2 regions of the Cytobacillus sp. EB106-05-05-XG126 genome follow, and region 2 is predicted to be linked to the other one. Evidence: riboswitches for the same ligand, from Rfam matches in the RefSeq annotation. Region 2 holds a riboswitch; the other holds the start of a gene.

Region 1 (3,408 bases), on a different contig from region 2:
TTTTCTGCCAGATAATTGACAAACGGCTGGAATCCCTCTCTTATCTTTGCATTTTTTAAGGTGAAATCAGTAAGATCACTTTTCAGATTGCTTGGGAGAAGGGAAAACATCTTTCCTACTCCCTCTTTAATAGAAATTTCCTGCTGCAGGACTTGATTTTTTATCCCCTCCCACCCAGAAGGAGCAAAATGCTTCATAATATTGATGATGTTATCTTTTTCGGTAATAGTTCCATCAAAGTCGCAAAATACCGCTATTTTAGCCATTGTGTACATCCGCCTTTTTGTATCCCCACAAATCAATCGCTTTTTTTAATTCAGGGAAGTCTGATGGAGCATCGGCTAAAGAAGCTCCCTTTAAAGTTAAATCAATCGCCTGGCGGAATGCCAAACCGCCTCCTCTTGCCCCATCCGGATGCCCGTGTACGCCGCCTCCGGCATTGATGACACTGTCTATTCCGAAGTCTTCGAATAGCAATGGCACTAAACCCGGATGGATGCCGGCTGAGGGTACCGGAAAAGTTCTTTTGCAAAAATCCTTCCCAGTCAGGCTATCCGCAATTGATAATGCCTGTGTTTTTTCAAGGGCTACTGACCCATAAGGTGATGGGAAAAGAGACAAGTCTGCCCCTGCATACCTGAGCAGTTTGCCTAAAAGTAAAGGATAGGAGATCCCATAAACACTTGAAGCTGAAAGGGCTCCGCTGACTGCAGGATGTGCCATGATTGGCAGTTCAATCTCATCATCTTCCCTCAAAGCCTGCAATACATCGAGCCCATAAGAGAATACATTGAAAAGAAGAAGATCAGCCCCAAGAATGGATGCCTTTCTTGCCTTATCTCTTAATTCAAACGACCTGCCTGTTAAATTTACAGCATATAAGGTCCGATGGCCCGTTTCTTCATAAACCTGTCTCAACACCTTTTTTCCTTCCTTTATCCGCGCTTCTGACGGTGTAAGGCTGTTTTCAAATAAAATTTCATCGTCTTTTACAAGGTCTATGCCGCCCATAGCCTGTTCCCGCAGCTGTGAAGTCAAAAAATCCATATCTTTGCCGAGCACTCCTTTGAAGATGCTCATCAGAAGAGGCCTGTCATATACATTCAATTTTCCCCTTAACCCTTCAATCCCAAATCGAGGTCCGGGGAAAAAATTTTTTAGTTCATTGGAAAACTGTAAATCCAAAAGTTTAATCTTTCCGTCGAGAGACAGTTTCCCAAAGACTGTTGTTAATATTGCCGGTAAATCCGGACTAAAATTTACAGCAGGATAGGCGATCTTAATAATTGCTGCTGTTTCCTTACTTTTTGCATCTTTTGTAACGGTTTCAACAGAAACGACCCTGCCTTTATGCTTCGCCATCTGCTGCTTTTCAAGCTCCGGCAGATGGGTCCATGATCCCACCGTTAAACCTATAGCAATCTCCTCCGCTTTTTTCTCCGGATTATGTTTTTCATCATGTATTAGGTACACTGCAATAATTTCGCTCATGAATCTTCTTCCTTTCAATATCAAAGAATGAGAAAAATAAAAAACCTCTTCAAATAAGAAGAGGTTAGCATAGCAATCTAACATCTTCTTATCTTTCAGCTATAAGCTGCAAGATTTAGCACCGTGCTTAAGTTTAAGTCGGTTGCCGGGCTTCATAGGGCTAGTCCCTCCGCCTGCTCTTGATAAGAAAACGAAATCTATTATTCAGTTAATTTAGAAATTTAATTAGAATTATGACAGTGCTTAATACTTTTGTCAATTTAATTTTTGAAAAAATTAAAATAGGTCTAATTTTTGCATTCGCCTTACCGCTTCTTTAAGTCTTTCTTCAGATGTCAGCAAACCGGCTCTCACAAATCCTTCTCCAAATTGGCCGAACCCATTGCCTGGTGCAACTGCAATATGCGCTTTTTCCAGGAGATACTCAGAAAACTCTTCAGATGTAAATGATTCCGGGACCTTAAGCCATGCAAAAAAGGAGCCTTGAGGAGCTTGTACATCCCACCCGATTTCCCTGAGACCGGAAATGAATGTATTTCGTCTGGATTCGTAGATCGAATTCAACTCTTTTACACAATCCTGTGAGCCTGACAGAGCAGCTGCCGCAGCTTCCTGAACAGCTCCAAACAAGCTGACGTAAAGATGATCCTGCATCAGGTTCAGTGCTGCAATAACGCTTGCATTTCCAGCGGCAAACCCTACTCTCCAGCCAGCCATATTAAAGGTCTTTGAAAGAGTATAAATTTCAATTCCGACCTCTTTTGCCCCTTCTGCCTGAAGAAAACTTACAGGTTTTTTTTCATCAAATCCAATACCGCCATATGCAAAGTCATGAACGATGCAAATACCATGCTTTCGGCTCAATTCGACTGTTTCCTGAAAAAAATCAATGTTTGCCACTGCTCCAGTAGGGTTATTTGGATAATTAAGAAACATTAATTTGGCTGAATTAAGCTTTTCAGCAGGCAACTCACTGTAAACAGGCAAGAAGTTATTTTCCTCTCTCAGAGGCATTGTTACCATTTTTGCTTTAGCAAGCGCAACTCCTGACCAGTAATCAGGATATCCCGGGTCGGGAACCAATACGCTGTCCCCGGGATTTAAAAGGCATTGAGGAATTTCAACAAGCCCTGCTTTTCCTCCAAAAAGGATGGCTATTTCAGTATCGGGGTCCAAATCCACATTATATTCCCTTTTATAAAAGTCAGCTGCTGCCTTTTTAAAATACGGGTAACCCTGAAAAGGAGAGTACTTATGGTTTTGAGGGTTTTCGGCTGCACTTTGAAGACGCTTGACAATATGCTCCGGGGTAGGCAGATCAGGATTTCCCTGTCCCAGGTTGATGACATCATGACCCTGTTCAAGCTTTTTCCCCACCTTAGCTGTCAATGAGGCAAAAAACTGTTTTGGCAGACTTTTTAATAGTTCTGATTGCGAATAATTAATCAAATTGATCACCTGCTTAAAAAAAATGATTGAAAATATAGTCACAAATGATATAACGTAAATGATAAGTTGTAAAGTAAAATTTAGAAAATTTCTATCTATCGGACTAATCATAACATAAGGAAAAGATGATTGCGGGGGAGTTAAATGAAATTAAAGGTTGCCTGTTTACAAATGGATATTGCCTTTGGAAAACCTGAGAAGAATTTTATAGCGGCTGAAGCCATGATTCATAAAGCGCTCAAGTCTAATCCGGACGTTTTGGTTCTTCCGGAGCTTTGGACGACAGGCTATGATTTGACCAGATTGGATGAAATTGCGGACCAGGATGCAGCCTTCGCACTGGCTTTTTTGAAAGAGATTGCTCAAAAAAATAAGGTCCATCTGATTGGCGGTTCTGTTGCAAAGAAAACAGCTGAGGGCATTTACAATACGCTGCTGATTGTAGATAACAATGGAGACCTTATACAT
Region 2 (3,408 bases):
ATGTATTTTCTTTGTTTACGGATCAGCTCACCAGCATACGCATCACCCTTCTGATTGCAAGTGTGTTTTTCATAGCCGGCTTATTTCCAATTTTGCGTTTCGCAGAGGTTTCGAAAGATCGAAAAGGTGCAAAGGGCATAAAAGGCTGGTCATTCAAAAAACTCTCAGCTAAAAATGACGGTGTCAAAATTATCGCGATGTTTGCTTTTGCTCAGCTGCTGATTGGAATTGGTGCAGGACTAGTTATTCCCTATCTGAATCTATACTTCGCAGACCGCTTTGAAGCCTCCAATTCAGCTATTGGCATGATTATTTCATTAGGGCAGGCTGCCACGGCCTTTGCCATGATTATCGGACCGGTTGTGGTAAGAAAAGTGGGAGAGGTAAAAGCTGTTGTGATCCTGCAGCTCATGTCACTTCCTTTCCTGCTTTTAACCGCTTATACTGAAAACCTTTGGCTGGCTGCCATTGGCTTTTTGTTCCGGCAGGCGTTGATGAATGCGGGAAATCCTATACAAATGTCATTGATGATGTCAAAGGTAAATGATTCGATGAAAGGACTGGCAAACTCAGTCAATCAGATGGTGTTCAATCTGGGCTGGGCTGTAATGGGCCCGGTTTCAACAGGAATCGTCATGAGATATGGAGATTATTGGGGATATGCACTCGTATTCACCATTACAGCTTCTTTATACTTGATTGGCTCTCTCTACTTTTTCTTTGTATTCAGAGGCTATAAAAAGACAAAAACTGAAGCAGCCTCTGTGAAAATAGTATGATCTGACATATTTCTCGGGAAATGAAAAGGCAATGCCAATTAAACAGGCAATGCCTTTCTGATTTTGTCGAATGAAAAATAAAGGATTAAAGCACTTTATTACTGAATATTAAAGTCAATTGACCCCATTAAAAGAGGTGAGGCTGTGAGGAGTTTACCTGATGTATTTATCCGGGAATTAAAGGCTAAAGGGCATCTTGGATTTTTCTTAAGAAGTTCAAACTTTTCTCTGCTTATTAAGGCGGGAAACACATGCATTCCTTTGAAAATTTCGAATGGGGAAATACAGAAGGCAAGCCGCACCAGCCATTTTGATGTTGAAATCTCGGGATCGGAAGAAGCTGTATTGTCACTGATTACAGGAAAAGTAAAGCTAAGGGATGCCATTTCCCAAAACGAAATAATGCTTGAAACCACTTACAGAAAAAAGTTGCTTCTCGAGTCTTTTTTCTGTTTAGGGAAAATTTCACTGCACAATACTTGACCGTTTTTTTAATAGTATGATAATATCGTTTTAATATTAATTAACTGAATATTCTTATCAAGAGAGGCGGAGGGACTGGCCCAGCGAAGCCCGGCAACCGGTAAAATACACGGTGCTAAATCCAGCAGAGCAGAATGCTCTGGTAGATAAGAAGAGTCGATATAGCCCTCTTCTTATGAAGAGGGTTTTTCTGCTTTTAAGAAATGAAATAAAAACATTTTTATAGAGGAGAGATAGCGATGACGGACAAACAGAAAAATTACCGCTTTGAAACAATTGGAGTACATGGGGGGCTGAAGCCTGACCCTGTAACTGGCGCGAGGGCGGTCCCAATTTATCAGAATAATGCTTATCAGTTCAAAAATACAGATCACGCTGCAGATCTCTTTGCCCTGAAAGAACCGGGATATATTTATAGCAGGATACATAATCCAACTGTCAGTGTGTTTGAGGAAAGAGTGGCCATGCTTGAAGGAGGAGTGGGTGCGCTGGCTCTTGCCAGCGGCCAGTCTGCTATTACACTTGCCATTTTAAATATCGCCGAAGCTGGTGATGAAATTGTAGCCGCATCCAATTTATATGGGGGCACTTATAATTTATTTGCAGTTACACTTCCCAAGTATGGAATAAAGGTAAAACTGGTGGATCCAAAGGATCCGGAAAATTTCCGGAGTGCCATTACAGATAAAACAAAGGCTGTCTTCGCCGAAACAATTGGAAACCCCAGCCTGAAAATCCTGGATATTGAAAAGGTTGCCGCAATTGCCCACGAAAACGGTGTGCCGCTGATTGTCGATAACACTTTTGCTACCCCTTATCTTTGCAGGCCTATTGAACATGGAGCTGACATTGTCATACACTCTGCGACAAAATGGCTGCTCGGCAATGGGACCACAATGGGGGGAGTTATTGTGGACGGCGGAAAATTTGACTGGAATTCTCCTAAGTTTCCGGGCTTTACAGAGCCTGATCCGAGCTACCATGATATTGTCTATAGCGAAGCAATTGGCGAAGCTGCTTATATTATCAAAGCACGGGTACAGCTGTTAAGAGACTTAGGACCTGCAATGAGTGCGCAAAGTGCATTCCAGTTCACACTGGGTCTTGAGACTCTGCATGTGAGAATGAAGGAACATGTTGCCAATACCAAAAAGGTAGTGGAATATTTGGAGGCGCACCCAGCCGTTAATTGGGTGCTCTATCCAGGTCATGAAAACCACCCGGACAAAGACTTGGCAGATAAATATTTGCCAAAAGGAGCCGGGGCAGTGGCTGTATTTGGAATTGCGGGCGGACGAGAGGCTGGAGCCAAGCTGATCAATAGCTTGCAGCTATGGGCACATGTGGCAAATGTCGGGGACGCAAAGAGCCTGATTATCCACCCTGCAAGCACTACTCATCAGCAGCTGGATGAGGAAGGTTTAAAGGCTGCAGGAGTGCCGGAGGACCTGATTCGGATTTCGATCGGCATCGAAAATGCAGAAGATTTAATTGAAGACCTGGAACAGGCGATAGAAGCAGCTGCAGGTCTCACATCGCTAGCTGCAAAAGCGTAAAGGAAAATTTACCATTCACTTTTTTCCGAAAGTTTGAAATTTCATCGTTGACACCTTTTTAATGGCTATGATACGATAGCAAACGTAGTTAAAAAACTGCTTAATTCATTTAAAGTATTAATTTAATATAGAACGTTACGCTCTTATCAAGAGAGGTGGAGGGAAGTGCCCTATGAAGCCCGGCAACCGTCAATTAGTTGAAATGGTGCCAATTCACTCAAAGCATAGCTTTGATAGATGAGAGAAAGGACTAAATTTTTTTATGCCTTTCTGCTCATGTGCAGAAAGGCATTTTTGCTTTTGCGCATGAAAGCCTATATAGAGTGAAGAATAGGGAATAAAAGCAGTCTATTAATTATTATCTGTATCTTTCGATAAAAGAGGTGACTATCACGTTGATTTCCATAAAAGATGTACAGAAGATATTCTCTTCAAAAAACGGTCAGGTAAAAGCAGTTGACGATGTGAACCTGGAGGTAAAAGAAGGAGAAATCTTCGGTGTTATCGGATACAGCGGTGCAGGTAAAAGTACCTTAATCCGCATGCTGAATGGGCTGGAGCTTCCTACCCATGGCAGTGTAACAGTAGCA

What was found. Region 2 has a riboswitch for S-adenosylmethionine ahead of AC3WTL_RS16170 (O-acetylhomoserine aminocarboxypropyltransferase/cysteine synthase family protein). Riboswitches for the same ligand answer to the same signal wherever they lie in the genome.
Region 1: another riboswitch for S-adenosylmethionine. It lies ahead of AC3WTL_RS08955 (2,3-diketo-5-methylthiopentyl-1-phosphate enolase); the one in region 2 lies ahead of AC3WTL_RS16170 (O-acetylhomoserine aminocarboxypropyltransferase/cysteine synthase family protein).

What each region holds. Positions count from the first base shown of each region.
Region 1 is NZ_JBYTDU010000001.1:1,803,932-1,807,339, forward strand. Features, by position in the region: gene AC3WTL_RS08950 (2-hydroxy-3-keto-5-methylthiopentenyl-1-phosphate phosphatase) at 1-266, opposite strand, end outside; gene AC3WTL_RS08955 (2,3-diketo-5-methylthiopentyl-1-phosphate enolase) at 259-1,491, opposite strand; SAM riboswitch class I at 1,577-1,680, opposite strand; gene AC3WTL_RS08960 (pyridoxal phosphate-dependent aminotransferase) at 1,768-2,940, opposite strand; gene AC3WTL_RS08965 (carbon-nitrogen family hydrolase) at 3,085-3,408, shown strand, end outside.
Region 2 is NZ_JBYTDU010000005.1:53,318-56,725, reverse strand. Features, by position in the region: gene AC3WTL_RS16180 (MFS transporter) at 1-779, shown strand, start outside; gene AC3WTL_RS16175 (SCP2 sterol-binding domain-containing protein) at 924-1,262, shown strand; SAM riboswitch class I at 1,314-1,415, shown strand; gene AC3WTL_RS16170 (O-acetylhomoserine aminocarboxypropyltransferase/cysteine synthase family protein) at 1,502-2,818, shown strand; SAM riboswitch class I at 2,959-3,062, shown strand; gene AC3WTL_RS16165 (methionine ABC transporter ATP-binding protein) at 3,214-3,408, shown strand, end outside.